Regions from separate parts of the Rhizobium sp. MHM7A genome, predicted to be linked through region 2. Evidence: riboswitches for the same ligand, from Rfam matches in the RefSeq annotation. Region 2 holds a riboswitch; the other holds the start of a gene.
The links. A riboswitch is a leader RNA that binds a small molecule or an ion and turns the genes downstream of it on or off. The one in region 2 is predicted to bind cobalamin.

Region 1 (7,880 bases), on a different contig from region 2:
CTTCGAACAGCTCCTCGATCGGGCTCTCATGATCGAGCGAGTCGTCGTCGTTGCGCGCCGCCTCGACCGCATCGTGATCGTCGGCGAAACGACCGGCGGCAACGGCCGCGCTGTCGACAACGGTGATGACGCCGTCGACGGTCACTTGCGTACGGATATCGGGCCAGTTGAAAGCGGCGACCAGCGGCTGCGGCAGGGCGAGGCCGGAGGTTTCGATGACGATATGGTCGGGCCTCTGTTCGCGTTCCAGGAGCTTCGTCATAGTCGGAATGAAATCGTCGGCGACGGTGCAGCAGATACAGCCATTGGTGAGTTCGATAATGTCGTCCTCGGTGCAATTCTCTGCGCCGCAGCCCTTCAGCACCTCCCCATCAACGCCGAGATCGCCGAACTCGTTGATGATGAGCGCAATCTTTTTGCCGCCGGCATTGGTGAGCAGGTTGCGGATCATCGTCGTCTTGCCGGCGCCGAGGAAGCCGGTGATGACGGTTGCGGGGATTTTCTGCTGGTTCATACACTTAACCCTTCATTTTCAGCGGCAGACCAGCCGCGATGAAATAAACTTCGACGGCCTTCGCCGCGATCATTTGGTGCAGCCGGCCGGCATGGTCGCGAAAATCCCGCGCCATGCGATTCTCGGGCACGATGCCGAGGCCGACTTCATTGGAAACGATAACGAGCTGCGCCTTCGCCTGCGGCAACCAGGCGGCAAGCGCAGCAGCCTGAACCGCAATATCACGCCCGTCCATCATCAGATTGGTAAGCCAGAGCGTCAGGCAATCGACCAGGATCGCCCTACCCTCGCCATCGATAGCCGCAAGTCGCTCGGCAAGCGCCAGCGGCTCCTCATGCGTGATCCAAGAGGGGCCGCGATCGTCCTTATGCTGGTCGATACGCGCCTGCATCTCGTCGTCCCAGGCACGGCCGGTCGCGATATAATGGCGCTCGAGGCCGGTGGAAATGACGAGATTTTCGGCAAATCGGGATTTGCCGGAGCGGGCGCCGCCGAGGATGAGGGTGGCGGTCATGCTCGGACGCTCCTGCGAGAGAAGGTGGGGCGGCTCCACATCCCTCTTCTCCCCAGCGGGGAGAAGGTGTCGGCAGGCGGTTGAGGGGGTGAGCGGCGAAGCCGTGAATGCGCCGAGCGCAAGCGAAGAGCAAAAGGACGGAGGTGCTGCGTGGCCCCCTCATCCGACCCGTCGGGCCACCTTCTCCCCACTGGGGAGAAGGGGAAACCCGTACGCGCCGCCGAAGGCAGCGCCGAATTCGATCGTTCAGCCAAAACAACCTCCGTGCTGGCAGCGAGCAATGCGCCCAAATTGGGCATTATGCCCGGCACCGATGGCAGGTCTCCTGGCTCGCGGGTATCGGCACGATCGGGACGACCGTTTCCGGTCGCCCCTGATTGTACCGGCGGATCTGCCTCGCCTTCCCGGCTGCATCGATGAAAAGGTGGACGATTCGTAGATATAGAGGCGTCCGACCCCGGTTGATCACCATGCATATCCAGTGGCTTTTCCGGCATCTCGTCCGTTCCGCCCGCCCCCACCCTTGCAGGCTGCCAACGGAAAGTCTCGATGCCGGATGGAAGACCCTGACCGCTCTACAGTCGCGGGGTCGGCTGTGATGAAGGCGCCCGGTTTGGGTCCGCCCCGTCACATTCCCTTTTCATCCGGAAAGCGTAACGCGGATCCGGAACCATCCGTTATGTCAGGATGGTTAGGCAAGCCGGGAGATGAAGTCAACCGACCTTCGCCGCCACCCCGGGGCTGAATCACGTGAATGTCCAAAGCCAATGCGACTGACTTTACCGAAAATGTCGTCTTTAATCAGAGACTTACGTCGTGAATATTTGATCGGCCCGCCGGCTTTTCGCCGCAATTCCATCGCAAGCGGACTGCGTTGTCGCCCTTGACCGGGTCTCTCCCGCCTAGTTGTCTGGCCATGCTTATGAAATTGGATCGGCGCCGCCTGCGGGCGCTGCGTGTTTTCTTCGACCCCGGGCGGCTGCGCGCGCTGACCCGCCGCAGCGATGTCGGCCTGTCGCTGGCGGGCGCTGTCGTCGGCATCGCCTCTGGGCTTGCCGTCACAGGGATGAGCCTGGTTTCCAACGAGCTGCACCAGCTGATCTTCGGGCATATCGGACGATGAGAGGCTGAGCTCCTCGCTGATCGACGACAAGCTGCTGCTGCTCACAGCTCCTGTGATAGGCGGCCTCTTGCTCGGCCTCTTGCTCTTTGTACTGGCGAAACGGCGCAAGAAGCCGATGGTCGACCCGATCGAGGCCAATGCGCTGCATGGCGGCCGCCTGTCACTCACCGACAGCATCATCGTGGCCGTGCAGAATCTGATCTCGAATGGCTTCGGCGCCTCCGTCGGCCTGGAGGCGGGTTATACCCAGCTCGCCGCAGGCATCGCCTCCAAATTCGGCCTGAAGCTGCAGCTCCGCCGCTCGGACCTACGCATCCTCGTCGGCTGCGGCGCGGCCGGCGCTATCGCTGCCGCGTTCAACGCGCCGCTGACCGGCGCCTTCTATGCCTTTGAGCTGATCATCGGCACCTATGCGATCGTCTCACTGACACCGGTCGTCGTCTCCGCCCTCGTGTCCACCCTAGTCGCGCGATTGCTTGCCGAGGGGGATTTCACCATCGATATCGGCAGCTTCGGCTCGGTCGTGCCGGCCGATTACATCCCGGCACTGCTGCTCGGCGTCTTCTGCGCCGGCGTTGGCATCCTCCTCATGCAGGGCGTGGCATTCGTCGAGGAGCTTGCCCGCAAAAGCTCGATTGCCCCGCCCTTCCGCCCGGCGCTCGGCGGCATCATCGTCGGACTCTTGGCAATGGCCTCGCCGCAGGTGCTTTCGGCCGGCCACGGCGCGCTGCATCTCAACCTTTCCCGCGACGTGGCGATCCCGGCCCTGATCGGTCTCTTCCTCCTGAAATCCCTTGCCTCGGCAATCTCGATCGGCTCCGGATTCAGGGGCGGTCTGTTCTTCGCCTCGCTGTTTATGGGCGCCCTGCTCGGCAAGCTCTTTGCTTATTGCGGCCCCTATTTCGCCGATGCGACGTTGACGCCGGTCATTTATGCGGTGGTCGGCATGAGTTCGCTTGCTGTCGCCGTCATTGGCGGGCCGCTGACGATGACGTTCCTGGCGCTCGAGATCACCGGCGATTTCCCGATCACGGCACTGGTTCTTGCTGCCGTCATCACCTCCTCGCTCGTCGTGCGCTCGACCTTCGGCTACTCCTTCGCCACATGGCGTTTCCATCTGCGCGGCGAGAGCATCCGCAGCGCTCACGACGTCGGCTGGATCCGCAATCTGACGGTAAACAAGCTGATGCGCGCCGACGTGAAAACGGCAAGGGCCGATATCTCGCTGGACGACTTCAAGAAAGCCTTCCCGATCGGCTCGACCCAGCGCGTCATTCTCGTCGAGGAGAACGACAAATATGCTGGGCTCGTACAAGTCCCGGAGATCTACGCCAACCCGACCGACGTTCAGGACGAGGGCCAGACGCTTGCCGATTTCGTCCGCTATCGCAATGATTTCCTGCAGCCGCAGATGAACGCTAGGCAAGCGGCGGCGATCTTCGACAAGAGCGAAAGCGAAGCGCTCGCAGTCGTCAACAACCTGGTCGAACGCAAGGTGGTCGGCCAGCTCAGCGAAAGCCATACACTGCGCCGCTACAGCGAAGAACTCGACCGCCGCCGCCGCGAGGTGTCGGGCGAAATCTGACCGGACGCTGACGCATCGGCGTAGTTTTATAGCGGTAGACGCACGGCGCTCTATGAGGCGCGGCCAGCAAGCTTGAAGACGTCGGCTCTCTTCGAAACGCCGCGCAGCTCGAAAGACCCGAGATAGTCGCAGGGCACGGCACAGGTTGCTGCGAAGCTCTCCGACAGCAGCAACGGCTGCTCAAGCGTTCCGCACAGCTTTTCAAGCCGCGACGCCTCGTTGACGGCCCTGCCGATCACGGTAAAGTCCAATCGCCCCTGGGCGCCGACATTTCCGTAGAAAACCTCGCCGAGATGCAAGACGACATCAATCCCGATATCGGGGCCGCCATTCAGCGTCCGCTCGCGATTGAGCTTCTCGTTTGCCCTCAACAGGTTCTGCGCCGAAGCCAATGCGGCCCTGCAGGCCTTTTGCGGATCCTCGGCCTCCGTCGGAAAGATTGCCAGCACGCTGTCGCCCATGAACTTGAGGATCTCGCCGGAATTTTCCTCGACATGCCGGTCGATCAGCTCGAAATGCTCATTAAGAAAGCCGACGATCTCTCCTGGCTGATAAACCTCGGTCAGCGCCGTGAAGTTGCGGAGGTCCGCAATAAGGATGGCGGCATCGATTGATCCGCCCATGCCTCTGCGGGTTTCTCCGGCAAGGATGCGTGCGCTGGTCCTGGCGCCGGTATAGACGGCGAGGATATCGGTCGCGGTCTTCGAAACCGCCACGCGGTAAGCGGCAAGCCCCAGCGCCGGGAACAGTCCGTCGATGATCGCCAGCTGATCATCCGAAAATCCGCCCGCAGCGTCACTCGTCAGAGAGAAACCGAGCCCCCTCAGCGCGACTTCCTTCAGGAACTCGAAAAGATTGATCACGTGGTCCGTGCCGCCGGCAAGCGCAAATTCGTAAAGCTCGGCATAGTGGAGACCCTCGCCTTTCGCCAGGTTCCACCGCCCCGTTTTCTCACCGCGGTTCAGAAGATAGAATATCGGCGTCTTCTCGAAATTGCGCTCGGTCTCGCTGCCGTGCTCCGCATTCTCGAGAACTGTCTCACCGCCCCGCATGAAATTGGCCGCGATGCCGCGATACATAGGATGCAGGGACGGCATGCGAATGCTCGCCCGCCAGATCGGAAACCCGTCCGCAATCAGCCGTTCACACAGGCCGGCGACGAGATCGCCAATATGCTCGCTCGTGATTCCCTGCTCTATAATCCACTGAATATGATCTTTAATTTTCCAAACTCCGCGAGGATCAACAACCATTCATTAGCCTGCTTCGGATCGCGATACTACTCCTAGGCGAAATATTGATGCGATACGACCGTGAGACCTCCTCTTCCCTCGAAGCTCCGAACTTCGGCTACGCACTCCAGGGCGAGCCCCTCTCGGACTTCTGATCGACGGCCAAATCCGGCACTCTCAAATGGCTCCTACCGCGAGCTTCTTCAACACACCTCACCTGAGACGCGAAGCCGCAGCCGGCTGTTGCAGGTCCGGCCTCCGGCAGCTAACCAACCAGCTCGGCCAGCCAGCGCGGGTCGAGGGAACGTTGCAATTCACAGGCGATTTCATCGAGCGCCTGCTCCACGCCCTGACGATAATTCCCCCGCTCGCCCGAGAGCCCAAAGCTCTCCAGCAGCCGGGCGCGGTAGGCGTCGCTGCCGAAGAGCCCGTGCAGGTAGGTGCCCATGATCCTGCCGTCGGCCGACAGCGCCCCGTCGGGGGCGCCGTCAACGATCGCTGAAGGCCTGATACAGTCCGGACCGCGGGTGATGCCGAGATGGATCTGGTAGCCGGCAAGCGGCGCGTCATATTCTGTCGAGCGGGCCTCGCTATTGCGTACGGTCTTCTCAGGCGCCATCTCGGTTTCGACATCGAGAAGCCCGAGCCCCGGCGTCTCCAGCGCACCGCCCTCGAGCGCAAGCGGGTCGTGCACCGTGCGGCCGAGCATCTGATAGCCGCCGCAAATGCCGATCACCCGGCCGCCGCGTCTTACATGCATCTGGAGATCCCGGTCCCAGCCCTGGGCCCTCAGATCGGCGAGATCTGAAATCGTCGATTTCGAACCTGGCAGGATCACGAGACCGGCATCGGCAGGCAGCCGCTCTCCCGCTCGCACGAAAGCCAGTTCGACATCCGCCTCCGCACGCAGCGGATCGAGATCGTCGAAATTCGCGATGCGCGGCAGCACCGGCACGGCGATCTTCAGCGCCCCGGTCCCGGCCCTTGCCAGCCGTTCGAGCACGACGGAGTCCTCGGCCGGCAGACGCGCGGCCCCTGAAAGCCACGGCACGACGCCGAAGCATGGCCAGCCGGTGAAGCGTTCGATGGCGCGGATGCCGTCGTCGAACAGCGAAACGTCGCCGCGGAACTTGTTGATGATATAGCCCGAAATCATCGCCCGATCGGCCTCGCCGAGGATCGCATGCGTTCCGACCAGCGAGGCGATGACGCCGCCGCGATCGATATCGCCGACGAGCACGACGGGCACGCGCGCCTTCGTCGCAAAACCCATATTGGCGATGTCGCCGGCCCTGAGATTGATCTCTGCCGGCGAGCCGGCCCCCTCGACGACGACGAGGTCAGCGCCGGCAGACACCTTTTCGAAACTATCGAGCACGGCGCCGAGCAGTTGCGGCTTCAGCCGCTGATAATCCCGTCCCTTCGCCTGCCCGAACACCCTGCCCTGTACGATGATCTGGCTGCCGCTTTCCGATTGCGGCTTGAGCAGCACCGGGTTCATATGCACCGAGGACGGCGTGCGGGCGGCGAGCGACTGGAGCCATTGTGCCCGGCCGATCTCGCCGCCGTCATCGGCGACCGCAGCGTTGTTCGACATATTCTGCGGCTTGAACGGCCGCACGGTGAGCCCGGCATTGGCCGCCAGCCGGCAGAGACCCGCCACCAATACGGTCTTGCCGACATCCGAGCCGGTTCCCTGCAGCATGATCGCTCTTGCCATGGCGGCCGCCTTTCGTTGAGGCGAGGCCTACAATGGCCGCCGATCCCGGGTCAAGACTTCGAACATTCTCGCGAAAGCGCGAAAACCGCGCATGGCCATGGCTCTGCGCGGTTTGCCGAAAACTCAGGCGTCTTCGCCCCTACACGGCGAAGCTCGCTTTCTCCGGTACGCACTACCTGAACCGGAAAAGCAGCGGTCGTTGCCGCCACGCCCCAACTGATAACGGCACATTCTTACCGGAGAGTTATTGAAGGCTTACGCAAAGGTTAATTTTGACTTTTTTTGATAAGCTCGGCGGAATTTCTGCCGCCATTGCACCGGAGTTCGCGGACGGCGTCTATTTTCGATCTGCGGAATTTCTGCCACGGACTAAATTCTTCGAATTCAATAATTTAGTAACGCAACCATGCGCGGAAGACGGTTGATTTCTGCGAGCGAACGCGTAGGCTCCGATAGAATGCGCCATTGCTATAAATGGTCTGCAACGAGCTGCCGGAGACGGTGAACGGGAAAACGGCTGTCGTGGTATCGCCGCCAGGCATTTCCTTCAGGCGCCGGAAATTTGTCGGCGAGTGCCGGCAGCACGTTGCCTAAAAGAATTTGGGGAAGACGATGAAGACGCTTTTGATTTCGGCCGTCTTTGCCGCGGCTCTTTTCAGCACGACCGCGCCGGCCGAAGCCGCCGAATGCGGCAGGGTTTCGATCGCCGAGATGAAATGGGCCTCGGCCGCCATTGCGGCAAACTTCGACAAGATCATCCTCGAAAAAGGCTACGGCTGCTCAGTCACCATCGTCGATGGCGATACCCTTCCGACCTTCGCCTCGATGAATGAGAAAGGCACCCCCGATATCGCCTCGGAATACTGGATCAATTCCGTCAGAGCCCTGCTTGATCAGGCAGTCAATAGCGGTCGGCTGGTGCAGGGTGCTGAGATACTCGCTGATGGTGCGGTCGAGGGTTGGTTTATCCCCAAATTCATTGCCGACGCCAATCCCGATATTCGCTCGGTCGAGGACGCGCTGAAGCATCCGGAGCTCTTCCCTGCCGAAGATGATCCGTCGAAAGGCGCGGTTTACAACTGTCCCGCCGACTGGAGCTGCCAGATATCGACCACCAATCTCTTCAAGGCCCTCGCCGCCGACAAAAAAGGATTCGAACTTGTCGAGACCGGCAGTCCTCAGCGGCTCGATG
Region 2 (7,880 bases):
CGCCGAAGGACTTCTGGAATTTCGCCTCGTCCCCCTGCCAGTAATCGGAGGTGACGTCGCTTTGGCCGACATTCAGCCCCTTTGCGTCCATGACGAAGATCTCGGTAATCTTGCCGCCCGAGGCTTCCTTTTTCGCCTGAAGGAATTTCGACAGCGCGTTGCCGAGCACGCCATCGATCATCGAGTGGTCGGAGCCATCGACCTCGGCGCGCCATTTCTTGTCGAGGGCGTCGATGTCGGCTTCGCTCAGATTGGCGTTCGCAGTATCCTGCGCCTTAATTGCCTCAATGACGGTGGGATCGTTCAGCCAGGGGTTCACCTCGCTCTTAACGTAATCGGCAATCGGGGCAAGCTTGGCATCCTCGGCCATCGATACGCCGATGGGTGCGACGAATGCGGCTGAGGCGAAAAGCAATGTGGTCACAACTCTCTTCATAACTGTTCCCTTCCTGTGATCAGTTGCTGAGAAATGGGGCTTATCGGGCGAGGACGACATCAGAACTCCTCCCAGGCACTGGGAGAAGCGGCAATGGCTGCATTTCCGGCATGTCGTGGCATGATGGCTTTGGGTTCTGCACGATTTTGGCGGGCGCTCGGCTGGACGGGCCTTGGCTCGCCCGCCACGGTCGAGCCGACAACGAACCGGCCGGCCGAATCCTGCAGCTGGCGTCCCTGCAACAGCAGCTCCTGGCAGGCCGCGTTCGTTTCTTCGACCATCGCCGCGTTCTGCTGCGTCGCGTGATCCATCTGGTTGATCGCGCCGTTGATTTCCTGCAGACCGGTCGCCTGCTCGCGATAGGACTGAACGAGGGTAGCGATGCTGTCGCTGATGCGATTGATCTGCTCCTCGATCTTCAGGAGAGCATCACCGGTCTCGTTCACCAGCCCGACGCCGGCGGCAACCTCCTGGCCGGAAACGTTGATCAGGTTCTTGATTTCCTTTGCCGCGTTTGCCGAGCGCTGGGCGAGTTCACGAACCTCCTGTGCGACAACCGCAAAACCCTTGCCGGCCTCGCCGGCGCGCGCGGCCTCGACGCCGGCATTCAGCGCCAGCAGGTTCGTCTGGAATGCGATTTCGTCGATGACGCCGATGATGCGCCCGATCTGGCTGGAGGAGGTCTGGATCCGGTCCATCGCTCCGATCGCGTCGCGCACGACCGTCGCCGAGACGTGAGCACTTCGCTTGGTTTCCTCGACCAATTGTCCAGCATTTTCGGCCCGCTGCGACGAGGTCTTGACGGTCGTGGTCACTTCATCCAGTGCCGCAGCCGTCTGTTCCAGTGCTGCCGCCTGCTGTTCGGTCCGCTTGGCAAGCTGATCTGCGGAGGAGGCCAGTTCACTTGAACCGCCCTCAACCGCAACGGAAGCGATCTTTATCTCTGTCAGCGCGGCCGCGACGGCCTGGACCATGTTGTTGAAATCCTGGCGCAACTTGTCGAATTCAGGGCCTAGATCGGCAAGCTGAACCGAGAAGTCGCCGGCGGCCAGCTTTTCCAATGCGTTCGCAAGAGTGGTCATCACTAGCCGTTGCCTGTTGCCGGCTTCTTCCGTCAACAATGCATTGCGCGCCCGTTCGGCATCGAACGAGGCGCTCTGCTCGGCAGCGGCCTGCTCTCTTTCGACCTTTGCGATCGCCTCGTGACGGAAGACTTCCAGCGCACGCGCGAGAAAGCCGATTTCGTCGCCATTTTCCCTGTAGGCGACGGGGGAGGCGAGGTCGCCATTCTGCAACGCGCCAATTCGTTTGCTGAGGATCCTGAGGGGCCGGCCCACCAGGCTGCGCATTGCGAGAAGGAGAGCGATGACTGCGAAGGCAGTGATGACGGATTGGGTGAGCAGCGAAACGAGAACCTTCTGGCGGACTTCGGAAGCTATCTTTTCGACAGACCAGTTCGTAACGACGTAGCCGGTTGTCTTGCCAGACTTGTCCAGCGGCAGCGGCGCAATAATCGTGACCAGACCGGCGGACATTCCGTTGTCATCGACTGTCGTTTTGTCAGGTTTGGCGCTGAGGCGCGTCGCCAGGTCGGCCGGCGTCGGCAAACCGGAAATGCCGTCGCGCGTCCAGGTGTCGACGGCAGCAGGCTCCGCGTTGAATGCGGCAAATTGAACGAGATCGAGCGAGGGGTCGTCACGGTACAGCGAATAGGCTTCGCGAACGGCGTTCGCCTTGCCCCATTTCACGCCGCCGGCGGCCAGAGAGGCAAACTGTTCCGCATCCTTGGACCAGTTCGCCTTGGCGCTATCGATCAGCGCCCGGGTTTCATACATCCACGTATAGGTGGCGAAAGCGGAAATGCAGCATACATTGACGGCGACGATGATCACAGCCAGCTTGGCTGTCAGGGGCATGGTTTTCAAGAATTGGAACATCCGCGGAGCCTGGAATTGCGGCTCGGTCGACCATCTTTGCGACCGGCATATCTGCACGGCATCGACGCTGACGGTCACATCACGAGCGCTCATGCCCATGTCTGATTTGCGACCCAAAACGCGCAAAGGCAGTGTGGATTTGATGTATGAAGAAATCATAAAGTAGAGGAGGATGGGTAGGCACACAGAGGCTGTTCCTCCCGCAACCAAAAGATCGCCGATGCGGAGCTGTCTGCCCCTGATCAGCCGTCTGCGGTCGTGGTTCAGGGTCAGTCTGCCCGCACTTGCCGCCGCGCCGGTTTCCTGAAATAGATGCGCCGTCAGGTGCTCGCCCTTTGGGCGGGAGAATCGGGAATCCGGTGCAATGCCGGAACGTGCCCAACGCTGTAAGGCCGACGTCTGCCGCTTCATCGTGCCACTGGCTTTTGCCGGGAAGGCTGCGGCAGATGGATGAAGCCAAGTCAGAAGACCGGCCTGGCGAGATAGACCCAACCCGCGCGGACGGCGGGCGGTTGCGTTGTTGGGGATATGACGATGCGACCCTTTGATGTGGATGCCCTTTCGGCGGCATCCGGTTTTTCGCCGGCCGAGCGCGAGGCGGTGTATCACGCGATCATGACGCGACGTGACGTGCGCAGCCAGTTCCTGCCCGATCCCTTGCCCGACGACCTCGTGGCGCGGCTTCTGACAGCCGCGCATCATGCACCTTCGGTCGGCTTCATGCAGCCATGGAATTTCATTCTGGTCAAAAGTGCAGCCGTCCGCTCGCGCGTGCGCGACGCCTTTGCTGTGGCCAACGATGAGGCAGCGTCGATGTTTGAAGGTGAGCGGCGGCAGGCCTATCGATCCCTCAAGCTCGAAGGCATCGTGGAGGCGCCGCTCGGTATATGCGTGACCTGCGACCCCACTCGCGGCGGCGGCGTGGTGCTGGGACGGACGCACAATCGGCGGATGGATTCCTATTCGACCGTTTGCGCCATTCAGAATCTCTGGCTTGCCGCCCGCGCCGAGGGGGTCGGCATCGGCTGGGTCAGCATCTTCCGTGAAGGTGACCTGAAAACCATTCTCGGCATCCCCGAGCATATCGAAGTGGTCGCCTGGCTCTGCGCCGGCTTTGTCGACCGGCTATATGAGGAACCGGAACTCTCGATCAAAGGCTGGCGGCAGCGGCTGCCGCTCGAGGAACTGGTTTTCCACGACGGATGGGGACGCAACGACCCCTAGCAGTTACTGCTGTTGCGGTTGTGGGCCCGGCGTTGCCGGATTGGCAAGATCGATCGAGCCCTGGTCGCCTGCAAGGAATTGCGGGCCGACCTGACGGATCTTGTTCCGCGTGGGGTCGTAGGGACGCTCGGGAACGGATGGTTGCTGCGGGGCCGCTGCTGCTGCAGTGTCCTTCGCCGGGGGGGTGGTGCGGATCGTTGTGATCGAACCCTGCTGCGGCGGCTCGCTTAGGGCCTGCTTGCCACGCATCTCCTCGTAATAGGCGGTGAGATTGCAGGCGCAGGAATTTTTCTCGCCAGGCGCGCGGTTCTTGTAGGCGAAGGCGTTCTTCATGGCGCTGTAGGGAGCGCCCGTCGCGACCGAGATCATGTTCGAGGCCTCGGTACTGGTCACGTCGCGATAGAAGAGTTCTGTCTCGATGCCAGGGCACATTTTGGCGCAGGTCTGGGCATCCCGGCCGAAATCGACCGAGGTGGTGTTCGAGCTGATCGGGAAGAAGCCGCCGTCGCAGCTGCGAACGCAGATGGTGCTGACCGGCGAAAACATTTCAGCCCTCGGCAGGCCGTAACGCGGATCGGCCTCTTCACCGCTACCGAGCGCGATGAAGGTGTCGGTGCGCATCGCCTGTTCTTCGACGCTTGGGGCGGCCTCGCTGGCGCTGCGCTCTGTCGGCGCATAGAAATTTTCGCTGTTGCAGCCATTGCGTTCGAGCGCAGCCGTCAATTCACGGCGCGCGCCGTCATCGCCGCCGGCTTGGCTGCGCAGCTCGTTGCGGCGCTCCTGGAGATAACGGATATTGTCGATCATCCGGGCTTCGGCGTCTGAGAGCTCGGCGCAAAAATCGGCATTCTCGCCGCCGATCACGAGCATGCTGCCCGAGGTGCAGCCGTAGCTGCGCAGATCGTTGCGGACCTTGCGCAGCTCGAGGTTCTGCTCGGCGATTGCGCTGGCATATTGGCGCGCTTCCGGACCGTTGCCGTTGCCGATCGACCGCGGCAGTTCGGCAAGACGACCGCGCAGGTCGTTGCAGACGGCGCTGGACTGCGCGGCGGCGGGCGATGCCAACGCTAGAAGAAATGCAAGAGACAGGTTTCGGCGTTTCACGACTCGTCCCGGAATAAGCAATCGGTGGGGTATCGAATGCGACGTCACCCCGTGCGTTTCATAGCTCATTTCTCTTAATAAGCTCAGAGGATTTCTTAGCGTATTTTCGCGATCTTATCCAGCAGAGCGCCTGGCGCTCGTCGCTCCAGCTATTCCGATTATGCCTAAGTTCCAGCGACAGCTGACGGTCGTCATTGAGGCCGATCAGCCTTGAAGAATGTGCCTGCGTGTCAGCTCCATCAGGCCATCGGTGTCGCGTTTCTCTATCGCGTCGACCATCTGCTGATGTTCGCGGCCGGATTGCTCTATGCGGGCGCGCGTTCGCCACTGCGACACCGGCGCGGAAGACGTCCGCTGCCGAATTTCCGTGATCAGTTCCACGAGTTCCTGGTTGCCGGCGAGAGCAAGCAGATGGCGATGGAAGGCGAGATTGGCTTCGTAAAGTTCAAGCATGGTGCCGTTCAGCACAAGATCGTCGAAGCGTAAAGCCAGAACCCGCAAATTTGCAATATCGGCCTCGCTCGCATTCGCGATGATGCGGTCGCTGACGGCCACTTCGAGGATGACGCGAATGTCGCTGACCTCCTGAGCGCGGCGCCCGTCCTGCTCATGGACGTGATAACCGCGATTGGGGATATGCTCCACCAGTCGCTTCTGCACCAGTCTGTCGAGAGCCCTGCGAACCTCGGGCCGTGTACAGTTATACCGCCTCTCGAGATCGATCTGCTTCAACCAGGTTCCGGGCGGGAGGCGACCGGCAAGGATATCCTGGAGAATGAGTTCGGTCACATCGATGGCTTGCGGCTCTTGTGCTTGCGCTGTCGCGTCGCCTTCCAGCGAAATCATTCAATTCTCCCAGCCCGATTTCGGCGATGACTATCATAGCTCTGCCTCGGCCAACAACGAGGCGACATCGGCATCGAAAAATATTCATGCTCATGCCTTGCGCGCCTGATGCAATTGGAGCATAAATTGGCGCCAATTTGATTACCACTTTATAAGGCGGATTGTAAATCCATGCAGAATTCAGATGCCGTTTGGGAAATCGTCGAGAGAAAGCGCGCGGCGTTCTTCGAGTTAAGCGACCGCATCTGGGATATTCCGGAGACGAATTACCTCGAACATCATTCGGCCGAAGAGCACGCCCGCATGCTGGAAAGGGAAGGCTTTCGTGTCGAGCGCGGCATTGCCGGGTTGCCGACGGCGGTCATGGGAGAGGCGGGCGAGGGTGGCCCGGTCATCGCGATCCTTGGCGAGTTCGATGCGCTGCCGGGTTTGAGCCAGGAGGCCGGTATTGCCGAGCAGCGCCCCTTGGTCGACGGCGGCAATGGCCACGGCTGCGGCCATAATATGCTAGGCGCCGGATCCATGCTCGCTGCCGCCGCGGTAAAGGATTTCCTCGCAAAAAGTGGTTTGAAGGGAAGGGTGCGCTATTACGGCTGCCCAGCCGAGGAAGGCGGCTCTTCGAAGGGTTTCATGGTGCGCGCCGGCGTTTTCGACGACGTCGATATCGCCATCTCCTGGCATCCCGCAGCCTTTGCCGGCGTCAACAACCCCATTTCGCTCGCCTGCAATGAGATCAACTTCCATTTTTCCGGGAGGGCGTCGCATGCCTCCGCCACGCCACACCTCGGCCGCAGCGCTCTCGATGCGGTGGAGTTGATGAATGTCGGCGTGAACTATATGCGCGAGCACATGCCTTCGACCGCGCGCATCCACTACGCCATCACTGACGCTGGTGGCGGCGCGCCTAACGTCGTGCAGGCGCGCGCGACGGTACGCTATCTCGTCCGTGCAAGGACCTTGCCGGAGCTCCTGTCTCTGGTTGCCCGCGTCAAAAAAGTTGCCGAAGGTGCGGCCCTGATGACCGAGACGATCGTCCGCAGTGAAATCGTCAGCGGCGATGCCAATCTCGTCGGCAATACACCCCTTGAAAAGTGCATGTTCGCCCATCTGCAGCGGCTTGGCCCGCCCCCATTCGATGATGCCGACCGGGCGACAGCCCGCAAGTTCCAGCAGACCTTCAATGCAGAAGATATCGCCGCGTCCTATGGTCGGTTCGCGCTGAAACCGAAGGAGGGGCAGGCGCTCTGCGAGGAGATATTTCCTTTGAATGCCGGTGACGGCACACTGGTCGGCTCCACCGATGTCGGAACCGTCAGCTGGGTGGTGCCAACCGTGCAGATGCGAGGCGCTACCTATGCCATCGGCACGCCCGGACATTCCTGGCAGCTGGTTGCGCAAGGCAAACTGCCGGCTGCACACAAGGGAACCGAACACGCCGCCAAGGTGATGGCGAGCACGGCCATCGATCTCATCTGTAATCCCCGATTGATCGAAGCTGCCAAAGCCGATCACAGAGCGCGACTTGAGCGTACGCCTTTCGTCAATCCGATCCCGGATGACGTCGAGCCGCCATTGCCGGAGAAGGCTGATGCCTAACCCGGACTTTCAGCCCGATCCTGAACGCCTGATGGCCCATATCCGCGAGTTCGCCCGTCGGGTGAAATTGTCTGGAACGCCGGAGGAACTCGAGAGCTTTCATTATCTTCAGGCGCAGATGGAGAGCTACGGATACAGGACGCAGTTGCTGTCGCATGATGCCTTCATCAGCTTGCCCGGTCCTGCGAAGGTCGAGGTCAAAGGCGAAAGTCTCCGTTGTATTACCCATTCCATGTCGGTTTCCACAGCGGGCATAAGCGGCGACCTCGCATATGTCGGCGAAGGCAAGGAAGCCGATTTTTTTGGCAGGGACCTGGCCGGCAAGATCGTCCTAATCGACGGAATTGCGACGGAGGAAGTCGCCGTATTGGCGAGCGCGGCCGGCGCTGTCGGCGAGATTCATGTCAGCCCGAATGAGCATCTCTACGAAATGTGCGTGTCGCCCGTCTGGGGCAGCCCATCGCAACACACGCGCGCCCACCTGCCGAAGACCGTGATCTGCACCATCGCGCGGGAAGATGGGGTGCGCCTGCACGAAAGGCTCGCGCGCGGCGAAAGGGTGCGGGCGACGCTGACGGCAGAGGTCGATACCGGCTGGCGCAAGACGCCGCTGCTTGTCGCCGAACTTCAGCCGTCAGGCGAGGACAAACCATTCGTGCTGTTTTCAGGCCATCATGACACCTGGCATTTCGGCGTCATGGACAATGGCGGCGCGAACGCGACCATGCTGGAGGCGG

Region 1: it holds a riboswitch for cobalamin, as region 2 does, so the genes downstream of both, cobU (bifunctional adenosylcobinamide kinase/adenosylcobinamide-phosphate guanylyltransferase) here and bluB (5,6-dimethylbenzimidazole synthase) in region 2, are expected to answer to the same signal.

The regions. Positions count from the first base shown of each region.
Region 1 is NZ_VCHT01000002.1:852,162-860,041, reverse strand. It holds gene cobW (cobalamin biosynthesis protein CobW) at 1-514, opposite strand, end outside; gene cobU (bifunctional adenosylcobinamide kinase/adenosylcobinamide-phosphate guanylyltransferase) at 519-1,028, opposite strand; cobalamin riboswitch at 1,326-1,718, opposite strand; partial or broken gene FFR93_RS12500 (chloride channel protein) at 1,945-3,736, shown strand; gene FFR93_RS12495 (adenylate/guanylate cyclase domain-containing protein) at 3,787-4,989, opposite strand; gene FFR93_RS12490 (cobyric acid synthase) at 5,234-6,688, opposite strand; gene FFR93_RS12485 (glycine betaine ABC transporter substrate-binding protein) at 7,301-7,880, shown strand, end outside.
Region 2 is NZ_VCHT01000009.1:225,725-233,604, reverse strand. It holds gene FFR93_RS26385 (hypothetical protein) at 1-436, opposite strand, end outside; gene FFR93_RS26380 (HAMP domain-containing methyl-accepting chemotaxis protein) at 496-2,373, opposite strand; cobalamin riboswitch at 2,679-2,866, shown strand; gene bluB (5,6-dimethylbenzimidazole synthase) at 2,908-3,597, shown strand; gene FFR93_RS26370 (DUF2865 domain-containing protein) at 3,601-4,701, opposite strand; gene FFR93_RS26365 (GntR family transcriptional regulator) at 4,906-5,547, opposite strand; gene FFR93_RS26360 (M20 family metallopeptidase) at 5,719-7,143, shown strand; gene FFR93_RS26355 (M28 family peptidase) at 7,136-7,880, shown strand, end outside.